2 regions of the Roseateles cavernae genome follow, and region 2 is predicted to be linked to the other one. Evidence: riboswitches for the same ligand, from Rfam matches in the RefSeq annotation. Region 2 holds a riboswitch; the other holds the start of a gene.

Region 1 (7,699 bases), on a different contig from region 2:
GGCTTGCGCGCATGGCCCACGAAGAGCTGGCTGTTCTTCGTCAAGCTGCCCTGGTGCACCCGCAACACCCCCATCTTGCCCAGATAGGGGTCGGCATTGATCTTGAACACATGGGCCAGCACATGGGCGCCGGGCTCTGGCAGGGCCTGCAGCGGCAGCGCGTCCGGCCCCTCGCCGCGCAGGAACAGCGGCGGATTGCCTTCGCTCGGATTGGGCAGCAGGCGCGCTATCACGTCCAGCAGCTCGGCCACGCCGGCACCGGTGCGCGCCGAGGTAAAGCAGACCGGGATCAGATGGCCTTCGCGCAGCGCCTGCTCCAGCGGTGCATGCAGCTCGCTGGCGTCGACATCGCCCTCGTTCAGATAGCGATCGACGAAAGCCGCGTCCACCTCGACGACCTGCTCCACCAAGGCGCGATGGGCCTCGGCCACCGACGAGAAATCGCTGGCCCCGCTGCTGCTGTAGAAGCAGTCCTGCACCCGCGTGCCGCCATCGGCCGGCAGGTTCAGCGGCAGGCATTCGCGGCCGAAGCTCGCACGCAGCTGCTCCAGCAGCGCCGGCAGCTGCACGCCGGGCGCGTCGATGCGGTTGATCACGATCAGGCGGCACAGCCCGCGCTGCGCGGCGGTCTCCATCATGCGCGAGGCCATCAGCTCGATGCCGTTGAGCGCATTGATCACGACGATGGCCGTGTCGGCCGCCTCCAGCGCCGGCAGCGACTGGCCGATGAAGTCCGGCGCGCCGGGCGTGTCGATCGCATGGATGCGCAGGCCGCCATGGTTCATGTGCACGACCGAGGCATGCAGCGAATGCTGGGCGCGCTTTTCCAGCGGATCGAAGTCGCTGACCGTGTTGCCGCGCTCCACCGAGCCGGCCGCAGCGATCGCGCCGGCCTGATGCAGCAAGGCCTCGATCAGGCTGGTCTTGCCGGCGCCGGCCGGCCCCACCAGGGCCAGGGCGCGGATCTGGGCGATCTGCGCGGAGAGGCCCAGACTGCCCGGGGCTGCAGTCTCTGGGGCCTTGCTGTGGCTGGCGGGCATGGGCGCACTCCTTCGGTCATTGCACAGGGATGACGGCTGAAGCAGTGCCGGGTCTTGAGCCCCGGCTTGGGCACAGCCTAGGGCAAGCGCGGCTGCGGCACAAGAGGCCTGTTCCCTGGGCGCGCCGCCGCGCGGCTGGCCGCCGTGAAGGCGTAATCCAGCTCCGGCACGCGGCCGCCGACGATGTCGGCGATGGCCGCGCCCGAGCCGCAGCTGTGGGTCCAGCCTAGCGTGCCATGGCCGGTATTGAGAAAGAGGTTGCCGATCCTGCTGCGGCCGATATAGGGCAGATTGGACGGGGTGGCGGGGCGCAGGCCGGTCCAGTACTGCGCGCCCGAGCCGTCGCTCATCTGCGGGAACAGCTCGCGGGTGCGTCGCACGATGGCCTCGCAGCGGGCCAGGTTCAGGCTCGTGTCGTAGCCGTTGAGCTCGGCCGTGCCGGCGATGCGCAGCCGGTCGCCCAGGCGCGAGAACACCAGCTTGTACTCGTCGTCGGTCAGCGAGACCTGGTAGCTGTGCTCGGGCGCGGTGACCGGCAAGGTGACCGAATAGCCCTTGGCCGGATAGATGTTCAGATCGACACCCAGCTCGCGTGCCAGGCCGCGGCTGAACGAGCCCAGGCACAGCACATGGGCGTCGGCCTGCAGGCGCTGCACCTCGCCGCGCGCATCGGCCACGATGAGCTGATCGATGCGGTCGCCGCTGCGCTCGAAGCCCAGGATGCGGGTCTCGTAGCGGAACTGCACGCCGGCCGCCGCGCACAGCCGCGCCAGTTCCTGCGTGAACAGGTGCGCGTCGCCCGACTCGTCGCTGGGGGTCATGCTGCCGCCGACGATCTTTGAGCGGCACTGCGCCAGCGCCGGCTCGATGGCCACGCACTCGTCCGGGCTCTTCATGTCCAGCTCGCAGCCCTGCTCGCGCATCAGGCGGGCCGGTTCCTGGGCCGCCTCGTACTCGGCCTCGCTGGTGTAGAAGTGCAGGATGCCCTGGGTGCGCTGCGCGTACTCGATGCCGGTGGCGGCGCGCAGCGCCTGCAGCTTGGCGCGGCTGTACAGGCCCAGGCTGACGATGTTGCGGATATTGTGGGCGGTACGGCCCGGTGTGCATTCACGCAGGAACTGCAGGCCCCAGCGCCATTGCGCGGCATCGGCACGCAGGCGGAACAGCAGCGGCGCATCCTCGCGCATCAGCCACTTCAGCACCTTCAGCGGCGCGCCCGGATTGGCCCAGGGCTCGGCGTGCGAGACCGAGATCTGGCCGCCGTTGGCGAAGCTGGTCTCCAGGCCGGCAGCCGGCTGGCGCTCGATGACGGTGACCTCGTGGCCGGCCTGGCGCAGATACCAGGCGGTGGTGATGCCGGTGACGCCGGCGCCGAGAACGATGACTTGCATGCTGAACTCCAGGAGGAGCTGAGCGCCAGACGGACGTGGGTTATGGAGGGAAGAAACCCGGGCATGCGTGCGCCTGACGCGCGCCGCTCCCGCTGTCCCTGATACCTGAGAGATTCAGCGCCCATCACCCGATGTGCGCCTTGCTCCTTCGGTGGCGGTCCCTTGCGGACCGCGCTCTCCAGCATTCGGCTTGTGACGGATCCAGTACGGGGCCTGAGCGAGTATGGGAGCTTGCGCCTTCGGCGGCATGCGCGAGGGCATGCTCTCTCCTGAATCCGGGGCCCAGTGTAGGCGGGGCCCTGATGGGGCGTCAACCCTGCGCGGGCGCCGCGGCCGTCGCCTGCAGTAAGCTGGCGGGCCATCCCCGTGCGGGAGTTCACGATGCGTCTCGAATCCATGTCCAAACTGAGTCTTGCTGTCGCCAGTGTCATTTTTGCCGTGGCCTGCGGCGGGGGCGGGGGCGGCGAGGTGGTCGCCGCGCCCACCCCGCCGGCGACACCGCCGCCCGCTGCGGCGCCGCAGCTGACGACTCTGCACAGCGGCTTGTCGGCGCCCTGGGGCCTGGCCCTGCTGCCCGATGGCCGCATGCTGGTGACGCAAAAGGCCGGCAGCCTGCTGCTGCTCAGCGCCGATGGCCGCAGCACGCTGGCCACGATCAGCGGCGTGCCGGCGGTCGTCTCGGCCGGCCAGGGCGGCCTGCTCGATGTCGCGCTCGACCCGGACTTCGCGAGCGCGTCCTGGGTCTATCTGTCCTATTCCGAGCCGGGCAGCGGCGCCGAAGCGGGCCGCAGCGGCACCGCGGTGGCGCGTGGTCGCCTGGTCGGCAATGCCTTGCAGGACGTGGTGGTGATCTTCCGCCAGGCGCCCAAGGTCAGCGGGGGCGGCCATTTCGGCTCGCGTTTGGTGTTCTCCAACGACAAGACCCTGTTCGTCACGCTGGGCGAACGCCAGCTCGGCAGCCCCGCGCAAGACCTGGCACAGACCCTGGGCAAGGTGGTGCGCATCCAGCGCGACGGCAGCATCCCGGCCGGCAATCCGGCGCTGGGCGCCGGTGCGCGGCCCGGCATCTGGAGCTATGGCCACCGCAACCCGCAGGGCGCGGCCCTGCATCCGAGCAGCGGCGAGCTCTGGCTCAGCGAGCATGGCCCGCAGGGCGGCGACGAGATCAATATCGCTCGAGCCGGCGCCAATTACGGCTGGCCCATCAAGAGCTATGGCTGCAACTATGGCTCGCCGGTCAGCGAGGGCTGCAGGCTTGGCGGCGGTGTCCATGCGCCGGCCTTTATCGAGCCCCTGACTTACTGGGTGCCGACCTCGGTGGCGCCGGCCGGCCTGGTCTTCTACACCGGCGCGATGTTCCCCGAGTGGCGCGGCCAGCTGTTCTCCGGCGCGCTGGCCGGCCAGGCCCTGTGGCGGTTGCAGCTCAGCGGCAACACGGTGGCCGCGCGCGAGGCGATGTTCGCCAGCCTGGGCGAGCGCTTCCGCGATGTGCGCCAGGCGCCGGACGGCGCGCTGCTGCTGCTGACCGACAGCGGCAAGCTGATGCGGCTGGCGCGCTGAGGGCTTGATGGATGCTGATGCGCCGGCTGCTGCTCGTCGTCGCGCTGGCGCTGCTGGTCTATGGCCTGCTGCTGGCCTGGCTGTACTGGCGCCAGGAGCGCCTGCTCTTCATGCCCCAGCCGCTGCCGGCCGCGCACCGCTTCGCGCTGGGCGACGATGTCCACGAGCTGCAGATCGCCGTGCCCGATGCCCGGCTGTCGGCCCTGCATCTGCGCCTGCCGGCGCCCTGCGGCCTGGTGTTCTTTCTGCACGGCAATGCCGGCAATCTGGACAGCTGGTTCGTCAATGTCGACTTCTACCGCCGCGCCGGCTACGACCTCTTCATGCTGGACTATCGCGGCTACGGCAAGAGCACGGGCCAGATCGACAGCGAGGCCCAGCTGCGCGCCGATGTGCGGGCCGCCTGGGACAGCGTGGCGCCGCGCTACCGGGGCCTGCGCCGCGTGATCTATGGCCGTTCGCTGGGCACGGCGCTGGCCGCCGGTCTGGCGGCCGAGGTCAGGCCCGAGCTGACCGTGCTGGTCTCGCCCTATGCCAGCATGGCCGCGCTGATGCGCCTGCACTATCCCTGGGTGCCGAGGTGGCTGCTGCGCTATCCGCTCGATACCGCCGCCGCTGTCGCGCGCCTCGACGGCCCCCTGCTGCTGCTGCATGGCGAGCAGGATGAATTGATCCCGCTGCAGCAGGCCGAGCAACTGCTGGCGCACGCGCCGCGAGCCCGGCTGCAGCGCATTGCCGGTGCCGGCCACAATGATCTGCAGAATTTCGAGCCCTATCTGCAGGCCATGCGCGAGGCGCTGCGCGGCCCCTAGTCCGGGTAGGCGCGCGCCAGCACCGCCTGGACGTCCAGCCCGCGCGTGTCCAGGGCGCCGTAAAAGCGGCCATGCCGCGCATCGAAGCGGCTGGCGATGAAGGCCTCGGCGATGGCGGCCGGCGCATCGCGGCGCAGCAGGCAGGCCTGGGCCGTGATCACCAGGCGCTGCGCCAGCTGACGGCCCAGGGCTTCGGCCGGCTCGGTGTGCAGCAGCTCGCGCAGGGCCTGGAGCTCGGTGCGCAAGAGCGTCTCGTCGCCGGCCATCTGCTGCAGCTCGTCGAGCAGCTCGAACGCCGACGGCGGCTCGCGCGCGAGCGCGCGCAGCAGGTCCAGGCACATCACATTGCCCGAGCCCTCCCAGATCGAATTGACCGGCGCCTCGCGGTACAGCCGTGCCATCGGGCCCTCGTCCACATAGCCATTGCCACCGAAGACCTCGATGGCTTCGCCGCAGAGCTCGACCGTGCGCTTGCAGACCCAGAACTTGGCGGCCGGCGTCATCAGCCGCTGCCAGCCGCGCTGCTGCTGCTCGAAGGCCTGGGCCAGGCGCAGCATCAGCACGCAGGCGGCCTCGCTCTCCAGCGCCAGATCGACCAGCACGCTCTGCATCAGCGGCTGCCCGGCCAGCGCGCGGCCGAAAGCTCGGCGCCGGCGTGTGTAGTGCAGGGCCTGGACCAGGGCCTGGCGCTGGATCGCGGCGCTGCCGATCACGCAGCTGAGCCGCGTCGTCGTCGCCATCTCGATGATGGTCGGGATGCCGCGGCCGGGCTCGCCCAGCAGCAGGCCGTGGGCGTCCTGGAACTCGACCTCGGCGCTGCTATTGCTGCGGTTGCCGAGCTTGTGCTTCAGGCGCTGGATCTGCACCGCATTGCGCGTCCCGTCCGGCCGCCAGCGCGGCACGAAGAAGCAGGACGGCCCGTCCTCGGTCTGGGCCACGACCAGATGGGCATCGCTCATCGGCGCCGAGTAGAACCATTTGTGGCCGCGCAAGGCATGGTCGGCGCCGCGCCCGCCAGCGCCGACCGGTGTGGCCCGGGTGGTGTTGGCGCGCACATCGGAGCCGCCCTGTTTCTCGGTCATGCCCATGCCTATCCACAAGCTGCTCTTCTGGTCCAGCGGCAGGTCGCGCGGATCATGGGCGCGCGACAGCAGGCCCGGGCCCAGCCGGGCATAGAGTGCCGGCTCCCTGGCCAGCACCGGGATCGCCGCCTGCGTCATCGTCGCCGGGCATAGCGTGCCGGCTTCGATCTGGCCATGCAGATAGAAGCCGGCCGCAAAAGCCGCCCAGCGGCCGCCGCGCTCGCTGTCATAGGGCAAAGACACCAGGCCCTGGCCGCGGTACAGCGCCAGCAGCGCATGCCAGCTGGGGTGGAAGTCCACCTGGTCGATGCGGCGGCCGCGCCGATCGTGGGTCCGCAGCGTCGGCCCCTGCTGGTTGGCCTGCTCGGCCAGGGCCAAGGTGTCGGCGCTGCCGAGGATGTCGGCATAGCCCTGCAACTGGGGCAGGGCCCAGGCGGCGCCATGGCGCACCAGCCCCTCACGCAGCGCGGCGTCGCTGCTCAGCGGGTTGTAGTCGCTGAGCTCGTCAACCTGGTTGCTGATCTCGTGCGTGCTCCACATCGCGGCTCTCCTGCTGCTGATCGTCCAGCAGCTTGTAGTAGAGCGCGGTGGCGGCCAGTTGACCATCGGGGCTGGCCGCATAGCGCGGGATCTCGCCGGCCTTGAGCCAGCCCAGATGGCGGTAGACGGTCTCGGCATGGGAGCCGGCCTCGGTGTCCAGCACCAGCAGGCTGCAGCCGTCCAGCCGGGCGGCCCGCTCCAGCGCCTGCATCAGCACCGTGGCCAGGCCACGGCCGCGCGCGCTGCTGTGCACCATCAGCTTCTGCACCTCGGCGCGGTGGCGGCCATTGGGCTTCTCGCACAGCGCGAGCTGGGCCGTGCCCAGCAAGTGCCCGCCCTGGGACAAGAGCCACAGCCTGTGGCTCGGGCCCAGCCTGGCCAGCACCGCCTGCCAGTAGGCGCCGGCCTCGGCCTCGTCCAGCGCGGCCAGAAAGCCCAGCGAGGCGCCCCGCTTGACGGCGTCCAGCAGCAGCGCCGTCAGCGCAGGCAGGGCGCTCGTGTCGCCACGCGCCACGGTTTGCAGATGCAGTCCTTCGGTCATTGCTTGCCTTGTGCTGGTGTAGTCTTGCGGTTTGAATAGCCAATGACAAAATACTAACCAATGGTTAGAAAAATTGCAAACCCGCATCTGAACCCGCCGCCACGCGCCAGCGGTGCCAAGGGCATGCACCGGGCCTCGGGGGTGGTGTCGCCGGCGCCCGACGCGCTGCAGAAACCGCTGGCCAAGCCGCAGCCGCGCCAGCGCGCCAAGACGCCCAAGCCCGAGGGGCCGCTGAAGAAGGCGACGGCCTCGGCCCTGCGCCGGGCCGCGCACAAGGAGGCGCTGGAGCAGGGCATCGTCGACGCGGCGCGGGCGCTGTTTGTCGCGCAGGGCCAGGAGGCCGTGACCCTGCGTGAGGTGGCGGCTGCGGTCGGTTATTCCCATGCCACGCTCTACAGCTTCTTCGCCGACAAGGCGGCGCTGCTGGCGCGCCTGGGGGCCGAGGGCCGCGAAGGCCTGCGGGCGGCGCTGGAGGGGCAGCTCAGCGGCCCCGGCGATGCGCGCGCCGCGCTGCGCCGCATGGCCGCCGCCTATCTGCGCTGGGCCGTGGCCCATCCGCACCACTACCGGCTGCTGACCCTGGACCCGCTGCCGGCCGAAGCCGACGGCGCGCCCGACGCCTATGCGCTGCTGCGCGAGCTGCTGGCCCGGCTGCCGGGCGGCGATGCGGACCTGCGCGCCCAGACGGTCTGGGCCGCGCTGCACGGCGCGGCCCTGCTGGAGATCGCGCTGG
Region 2 (7,699 bases):
GGTGGCGATCAGCACCGGCAGGCGCTGCTTGCGCGCGCGCAAGGCGCGCAGCACGCTCATGCCGTCGCGCCGGGGCAGGCCCAGGTCGAGCAGCAGCAGGTCGTAGTCCTGGGCCTGCAGCGCCGTGTCGGCCTGCTCGCCATCGCGCACCCAGTCGACCGCATAGCCCTCGGCGCGCAGCAGGTCCAGCAGCTGCTCGCCAATCATCTGATCGTCTTCCACCAGCAATAAACGCATGCCGGTATTGTCCACGCCCGGCTTAGGCCGGGCTTAGGGTGGCCCTCAGTACAGATAGGTCAGCATCACCATGCCGGTCGGGCTGGCCTTGCGCTGCACCAGCGGGCTCTTGGCCGCGTCGCCGAGCAGGCGGGTCGCGCCCAGCGAGCTCATCACGCCCCATTTTTTGTCTATCTTGTACTTCCAGCTGACGCTGGCATCCAGCGAATGGAAGCCGGACTTGGGCGTGTAGATGCCGTACTTGCTCGCCGCCGCCTGGGCCGGGCTGACGCCAAAAAAGGCCTGCGTGTACTTCTTGTCACCGGCGCTGGCGCTGAGCCCGATGGACAGTTCGTTGCGCTCGTCGGACCAGACGCCAGCCTCGGCGCCGAGCCGGAAGACGGTGCCGTGGCGAGCGTCCTTCAGTTGGGCGATGTCCTTGTCCTTGCCCTTGCTGAGCGGCAGCTCCACGCCGGCGCTCAGCTGCACGGTGTCCATCAGGCTGTAGCTCAGGCCCAGATTGAGCGTGCCTATGGTCTTGATCTCGCCCATGCCCTTGAGCTCCTTAGCGCCGCCGGAGATGCCCTTCTTGTCCTTGTCGTTGCGGCCGCCGCGCAGCCCCAGCGAGGCGCTATAGCCCAGCGGGCCGGTTTCGCCGGCCCAGCCTATGCCGCGCATGGTGCTGGCGAAGAAGCCATTGCTCATCTGGTAGTCGATCCCGGGCAGCACGCCGCCCTCGATCTTCTTGGCACCGGCGTACTTGGCATCGAAGCCCACCCCGATGCCCAGCATCAGGGTGTTGCCCCCGGCAGGCTCGGCGCCGGCCTGGGCATGGGACAGTGCTGGCACCAGGCCCAGGCTCAGCAGCAGGGCGGCGGCCGCAGCGGTTTGACGGCCGGCAATGAGTTTGGATGGCTTGTTCATGAGTGGTGGGTCGAGTAGGGAAAGTGGTGGGAGCAATCAATCCATAGCGCCGACGATCTCGGCGAAGGGCTGTACGGTGGTGATGCGCGGGTTGGCATCCTTCAAGGCGGCACTGAGCCGCAAGACGATGCGGTCCTTGGCGTCGGGCAGATAAGTCCGGGCACCGGCCGGCAGATGCACGGTGAGTGCGCAATCGGGCCGTTGCTCGCAACGGAACTGCAGGCTGTGAACCTTGGGGGCGAAGACGCCGGCGAAGCCGGCCTGGCGCTTGGCAAAGCCGTTCATCTGCGCCGCAGCACGCGTCAGGTCGGCGTAACGGAATTCCCGGCCGTCGGGCAACTGCACCAGCAGATCGATGTTCAGATCGAGATCATCCAGCGGCCTGTTGGCATGCATGGTGGCGGCGACGTCGGCCCTGGCCAGCGCCGCCGGGCGCTCGAAGCGGCCATCGGCCAGCAAGGGGACGTCGACACGCCGACCTTGCTCGACATACCAGAGCCGCAGGTCCTCGCCCGGCGTGAGCGCCCGCAGACGGTGTTGCAGCCGGATCGCATCGCGCTCTTCGGGTGCCAGCCGGTCGAGCGCGGCCGCCATCTCGAACACGGTGCGCGCCGGCAGCTGGGCATTGCTGGCGGCGCAGGCCGGTCGGCCGTCGGCCAGGGCCAGCACCAGGCCTAGCATCGCCAGCAGGCCGTGGCCGCTCAAGGCAGGACCCCGGCGCAGGCGTCGCCCGGCGCGGCGCGGTGTGGATAGCGGTACTTCATGCTCAAGCCTTCCCTTCTTGCTTGTGAACCCGCCGATCGACGGCGTCCCCGGGTATCTCCCGGGTGATCGCAGTGTCGGCAGCGACGCTGAAGATTTCATGCACCCTGCATGAAGACTTGCTGAATCCCAAGCCGCGAGCTCGGCGAGCTCAAACCATGGCTACAATGCCGCCGGTCAGGAGAGAGCTTCCTAGCGGAAGCCGCCGAAGGCGCAGTGGCGATGGTGATCCCAAGCTGCGAACGCTCAGGCAAAAGGACTGACAAAACGCCCAGAACCGGGCGTTCCTCACTGGAGAGAGGCGGGCCCCGAGTCCGTCCACCGAAGGGGCAAGCTGTTGGCGAACCGTCAGCGGTCAATCTCTCAGGTAAGCCGGACAGCGAGGGCATCCCCCCGCGCCCCCGATGGGCGTGGGCTGTTTGAATGCCCTCGGAGTTTTCCCATGTCCGCCGACGCTCTCCTCAAGACCCCCCTGCACGCCCTGCATCTCGAACTCGGCGCCAAGATGGTGCCCTTCGGCGGCTATGACATGCCGGTGCAGTACCCGTCGGGCGTGATGGCCGAGCACAAGCACACCCGCGCCGCGGCCGGCCTGTTCGATGTCTCGCACATGGGCCAGCTGCGCCTGGTCGGCGCCGGCGCCGCTGCCGCGCTTGAAACCATCGTGCCGGTCGATGTGATCGACCTGGGCGTGTTCAAGCAGCGCTACGCCCTCTTCACCAACGAGCAGGGCGGCATCCTCGACGACCTGATGATCTGCCGCCGCCCCGACGACCTGTTCGTCGTCGTCAATGCCGGCTGCAAAGTGCAGGACATCGCCCATCTGCAAGCCACCATCGGCACCAAGTGCGAGGTGATTCCCATGCCCGAGCAGGCGCTGCTCGCGCTGCAGGGCCCGCAGGCCGTGACCGCGCTCGCGCGCCTGAACCCCGAGGTCGCCAAGCTGACCTTCATGACCGGCGGCTTCTTCGAGCTGGACGGCATCCCGACCTTCCTGACCCGCTCCGGCTACACCGGCGAGGACGGCTTCGAGATCTCGGTGGCCGGTGCGCAGGCCGAGGCCCTGGCGCGCAAACTGCTGGCCCAGCCCGAGGTCAAGCCCATCGGCCTGGGCGCGCGCGACTCGCTGCGCCTGGAAGCCGGCCTGTGCCTGTATGGCCATGACATCGACACTGGCACGACGCCGGTGGAGGCCTCGCTGACCTGGGCGATCCAGAAGGTGCGCCGCGCCGGCGGTGCGCGCGCCGGCGGCTATCCGGGCGCGGCCGTGGTCGACGCGCAGCTGGCCGGCGGCGCCGCGCGCAAGCGCGTCGGCCTGGTCGGCAGCGAGCGCATGCCGGTGCGCGAAGGCGCAAAGCTGGTGGATGAGGCCGGCGTCGAGATCGGCGTCGTCACCAGCGGCACCCTGGGCCCGACGGTCAACAAGCCGGTGGCCCTGGCCTATCTGAACAGCAGTCATGCGGCCCAGGGCACCCAGGTCTGGGCCATCGTGCGCGACAAGCGCACGCCGATGACCGTCAGCCCCACCCCTTTCACCCCCAACGGTTACTACCGCGGCTGATCAGTCGCACCACCCTACTTCACGGAGCACCCCATGAGCACTATCAAGTACACCGCCGACCACGAGTGGGTCCAGATCGAAGCCGACGGCACGGTCATCGTGGGCATCACGGTCCATGCGCAGGACGCGCTGGGCGATGTGGTCTTTGTCGACCTGCCCGCCGTCGGCGCGAGCTTTGCCGAGAAGGATGTGGCCGGTGTGGTCGAGTCGGTCAAGGCCGCGGCCGATGTCTATATGCCGGTGTCGGGTGAGATCACCGAGGTCAACGAAGCGCTGCGCGACGACCCCTCGCTGGCCAATAGCGACCCGCTGAAGGCCGGCTGGTTCTTCAAGGTCAAGCTCAGCAAGCCGGCCGAGCTGGACGCGCTGATGGACAGCACGGCCTATGACGAGCTGGTCAAGAACAGCTGATCGCTGCTGACCTGAACCGATGAAAAACGGGCACTCCGGTGCCCGTTGTTGTACCCCGCAAGGATTGTTGCCATGTTGATGTCTGCTCTGAAGCCCCTGGGCGAGCTCGAGAACGCCGCCGAATTCCACGCCCGCCATATCGGCCCCGATGCGGCCGACGAGGCCGGCATGCTGTCGGTGATCGGCGCGGCCTCGCGCCGCGCGCTGATCGAGGCCATCGTGCCCGCCAGCATCAAGCGCGCCGTGGGCATGGACCTGCCCGCCGCCGCCAGCGAGGCCCAGGCCCTGGCCGAGCTGAAGGCGGTCGCCGCCAGGAACCGGGTGCTAAAGAGCTATATCGGCCAGGGCTATTACGGCACGCTGACCCCGGGCGTCATCCTGCGCAACATCCTCGAGAACCCCGCCTGGTACACCGCCTACACGCCTTACCAGGCCGAGATCTCGCAGGGCCGCATGGAGGCCCTGGTCAACTTCCAGACCATGGTCACCGACCTGACCGGCATGGCCATCGCCAATGCCTCGATGCTCGATGAGGCCACCGCCGCCGCCGAGGCGATGACACTGGCCGCCCGCGTGGGCAAGAGCAAGAGCCAGGTCTTCTTCGTCGCCGACGACGTGCTGCCGCAAAGCCTGGAAGTGATCCAGACCCGCGCCGCGCCGCTGGGCATCACGGTGCAGGTCGGCCCGGCCGCCGAGGCCGGCAAGAGCCCCTGCTTTGCCGCGCTGCTGCAATACCCGGGCGTCAACGGCGAGATCCGCGGCCTGCAGGCCGCCGCCGACGCACTGCATGCCCAGGGCGCGCTGCTGATCGCCGCAGCCGACCTGCTGGCCCTGACACTGCTGAAGGCCCCCGGCGAGCAAGGCGCCGACATCGCGATCGGCACGACCCAGCGCCTGGGCATGCCCATGGGCGCCGGTGGCCCGCATGCCGCCTATATGGCCTGCAAGGACGAATTCAAGCGCAGCCTGCCGGGCCGCCTGGTGGGCGTCAGCATCGACGCGCATGGCAACAAGGCCTATCGCCTGGCGCTGCAGACCCGCGAGCAGCACATCCGCCGCGAGAAGGCCACTTCGAACATCTGCACGGCCCAGGTGCTGCCGGCCGTGGTCGCCAGCATGTATGCGGTCTATCACGGCCCGGATGGCCTGAAGCGCATCGCACAGCGCGTCGCCAGCTACACGGCACTGCTGGCCAAGGGCCTGAAGGGTCTGGGCTATGAGATCGCCAATGCCGGCGCCTTCGACACGCTGCAGGTCCTGAGCGGGGACAAGACGGCCGCGCTGCTGGCCGGCGCCGTCGCCGCCGGCATGAACTTCCGCCGCGCCTCGGCCACCAGCCTGTCGATCTCGCTGGATGAGACCAGCACGCGGGCCGATCTGGCCGCCATCCTGGCGGTGTTCGGCGCGGGGGCCACCGACTTCGATACCGCCGGTATCGCTGCGCTGATCCCGGCCGAGCTGGTGCGTGCCAGCGCCTACCTGACTCACCCGGTCTTCAACACCCACCACTCGGAAACCGAGATGCTGCGCTACTTGCGCGCACTGGCCGACAAGGACCTGGCGCTGGACCGCAGCATGATCCCGCTGGGCTCCTGCACGATGAAGCTCAACGCCACCAGCGAGATGATCCCGATCACCTGGCCGGAGTTCGCGGGTGTGCACCCCTTCGCGCCGCAGGATCAGCTGGCCGGCTATGCGCTGCTCAACGAGCAGCTGACCGCCTGGCTGTGCCAGGCCACCGGTTATGCCGGCATCAGCCTGCAGCCCAATGCCGGCTCGCAGGGCGAGTACGCCGGCCTGCTGGCCATCAAGGCCTGGCATGAATCCCGCAACGAAGGCCATCGCAAGATCTGCCTGATTCCCGAGTCGGCCCATGGCACCAACCCGGCCTCGGCCCAGATGGTGGGCATGAGCGTGGTCGTGACCAAGTGCGACGCCGAGGGCAATATCGATCTGGCCGACCTGAAGGCCAAGTGCGAGCAGCACAGCGCCAATCTGGCCGCCATCATGATCACCTACCCCTCGACCTATGGCGTGTTCGACACCCATGTCAAGGAGATCTGCGCCCTGGTCAAGAGCCATGGCGGCCGCGTCTATGTGGACGGCGCGAACATGAACGCGCTGGTCGGCGTGGCCGCACCGGGCGAGTTCGGCGGCGATGTCTCGCACCTGAACCTGCACAAGACCTTCTGCATCCCGCACGGCGGTGGCGGCCCGGGCGTCGGCCCGGTCTGCGTGGTCGAGGACCTGGTGCCCTTCCTGCCGGCACACCGCTCGGCCGGACTGGGTGCCGAGAGCAATATCGGCGCCGTCTCCGCAGCCCCGCTGGGCAATGCGGCCGTGCTGCCGATCTCGTGGATGTATGTGCGCATGATGGGCGCCGACGGCCTGACTGCCGCGACCGAGACCGCCATCCTGTCGGCCAACTATGTGGCCGCCCGCCTGGCCGATGCCTACGACATCCACTTCAGCGGCAATATCGCCAGCGTCAAGGGCGGCGGCGTCGCCCATGAGTGCATCCTGGACCTGCGTCCGCTGAAGGAGACCTCGGGCGTGTCCGCTGAGGACGTGGCCAAGCGCCTGATCGACTACGGCTTCCATGCGCCGACGCTGTCCTTCCCGGTTGCCGGCACCTTGATGGTGGAGCCGACCGAGAGCGAGTCCAAGGCCGAGCTGGACCGCTTCTGCGACGCGATGCTGGCGATCCGCGCCGAGATCGCCAAGGTGGAAGCCGGCAGCTGGTCGCGCGAGGACAACCCGCTGGTCAACGCGCCGCACACCGCCGAGAGCCTGCTGAAGGCCGACTGGACCCATGGCTACACCCGCGAGGAAGCGGCCTACCCGGTCGCCACACTGCGCCGCCAGAAGTACTGGGTGCCGGTGGGCCGGGTCGACAATGTTTACGGCGACCGCAATCTGTTCTGCAGCTGCGTGCCGCTGTCCGAGTACGAGCAACAAGCCTGAGCGAGGTAGAGCCCGATGGCCGTTTCCGTTTTTGACCTCTTCAAGATCGGTATCGGGCCATCGAGCTCGCATACCGTCGGCCCGATGCGGGCGGCGCGGCTGTTCGGCCTGCGCCTCAAGCACGAGGGTTTGCTCGAGCGCTGCGCCCGTGTCCAGGTCGTGCTCTACGGCAGCCTGGGCGCCACCGGCAAGGGCCATGGCAGCGACAAGGCCGTGCTGCTGGGCCTGGCCGGCCATGAGCCGGACACGGTCGATATCGAGGCCATCCCCGAGCTGCTGGCGGCGATACGCGCCGGCGATCTGAACCTGATCGGCGAACGCCGGCTGCGCTTCGACGAGGCCAAGGACCTGGTCTTCAAGCGCCGCGAATCCCTGCCCTTCCATGCCAACGGCATGCGCTGCCTGGCCTTCGATGCCGACGGTGCCGAGATCGCCAACCGCATCTACTACTCGGTCGGCGGCGGCTTTGTCGTCAGCGACGAGGTGGCGGCCGACGGCAGCAAGCAAAAGGTGATCGCGCCCGATGCCACCGTGCTGCCCTACCCCTTCCACAGCGGCGACGATCTGCTGGCGCTGACCCAGCAGCACGGCATCAGCATCGCCGAGATCATGCGCCGCAACGAGCGTCACTGGCGCAGCGATGAAGAAACCCGTGCCGGCCTCCTGAAGATCTGGCAGGTGATGCAGGACTGCGTCACGCGCGGCTGCAAGACCGAGGGCATCCTGCCGGGCGGCTTCAAGGTCAAGCGCCGCGCCGCCCAGCTGCACCGCGACCTGACCGCCAACCCGGAGGCCGCGCTGCGCGATCCGCTGCAGGTGATGGACTGGGTCAATCTCTACGCGCTGGCCGTCAACGAGGAA

The links. Region 2 has a riboswitch for glycine ahead of gcvT (glycine cleavage system aminomethyltransferase GcvT). Riboswitches for the same ligand answer to the same signal wherever they lie in the genome.
Region 1: it holds a riboswitch for glycine, as region 2 does, so the genes downstream of both, ABGI63_RS06940 (D-amino acid dehydrogenase) here and gcvT (glycine cleavage system aminomethyltransferase GcvT) in region 2, are expected to answer to the same signal.

Annotation. Positions count from the first base shown of each region.
Region 1 covers NZ_JBDPLH010000002.1:10,954-18,652, forward strand. The annotation lists gene fusA (elongation factor G) at 1-1,040, opposite strand, end outside; gene ABGI63_RS06940 (D-amino acid dehydrogenase) at 1,118-2,431, opposite strand; glycine riboswitch at 2,514-2,623, opposite strand; glycine riboswitch at 2,624-2,713, opposite strand; gene ABGI63_RS06945 (PQQ-dependent sugar dehydrogenase) at 2,813-3,991, shown strand; gene ABGI63_RS06950 (alpha/beta hydrolase) at 4,003-4,803, shown strand; gene ABGI63_RS06955 (acyl-CoA dehydrogenase family protein) at 4,800-6,425, opposite strand; gene ABGI63_RS06960 (GNAT family N-acetyltransferase) at 6,391-6,966, opposite strand; gene ABGI63_RS06965 (TetR/AcrR family transcriptional regulator) at 7,027-7,699, shown strand, end outside.
Region 2 covers NZ_JBDPLH010000009.1:50,247-57,945, reverse strand. The annotation lists gene ABGI63_RS20250 (response regulator) at 1-237, opposite strand, end outside; gene ABGI63_RS20245 (MipA/OmpV family protein) at 283-1,140, opposite strand; gene ABGI63_RS20240 (hypothetical protein) at 1,177-1,845, opposite strand; glycine riboswitch at 2,071-2,174, shown strand; glycine riboswitch at 2,184-2,292, shown strand; gene gcvT (glycine cleavage system aminomethyltransferase GcvT) at 2,345-3,463, shown strand; gene gcvH (glycine cleavage system protein GcvH) at 3,497-3,874, shown strand; gene gcvP (aminomethyl-transferring glycine dehydrogenase) at 3,947-6,838, shown strand; gene ABGI63_RS20220 (L-serine ammonia-lyase) at 6,854-7,699, shown strand, end outside.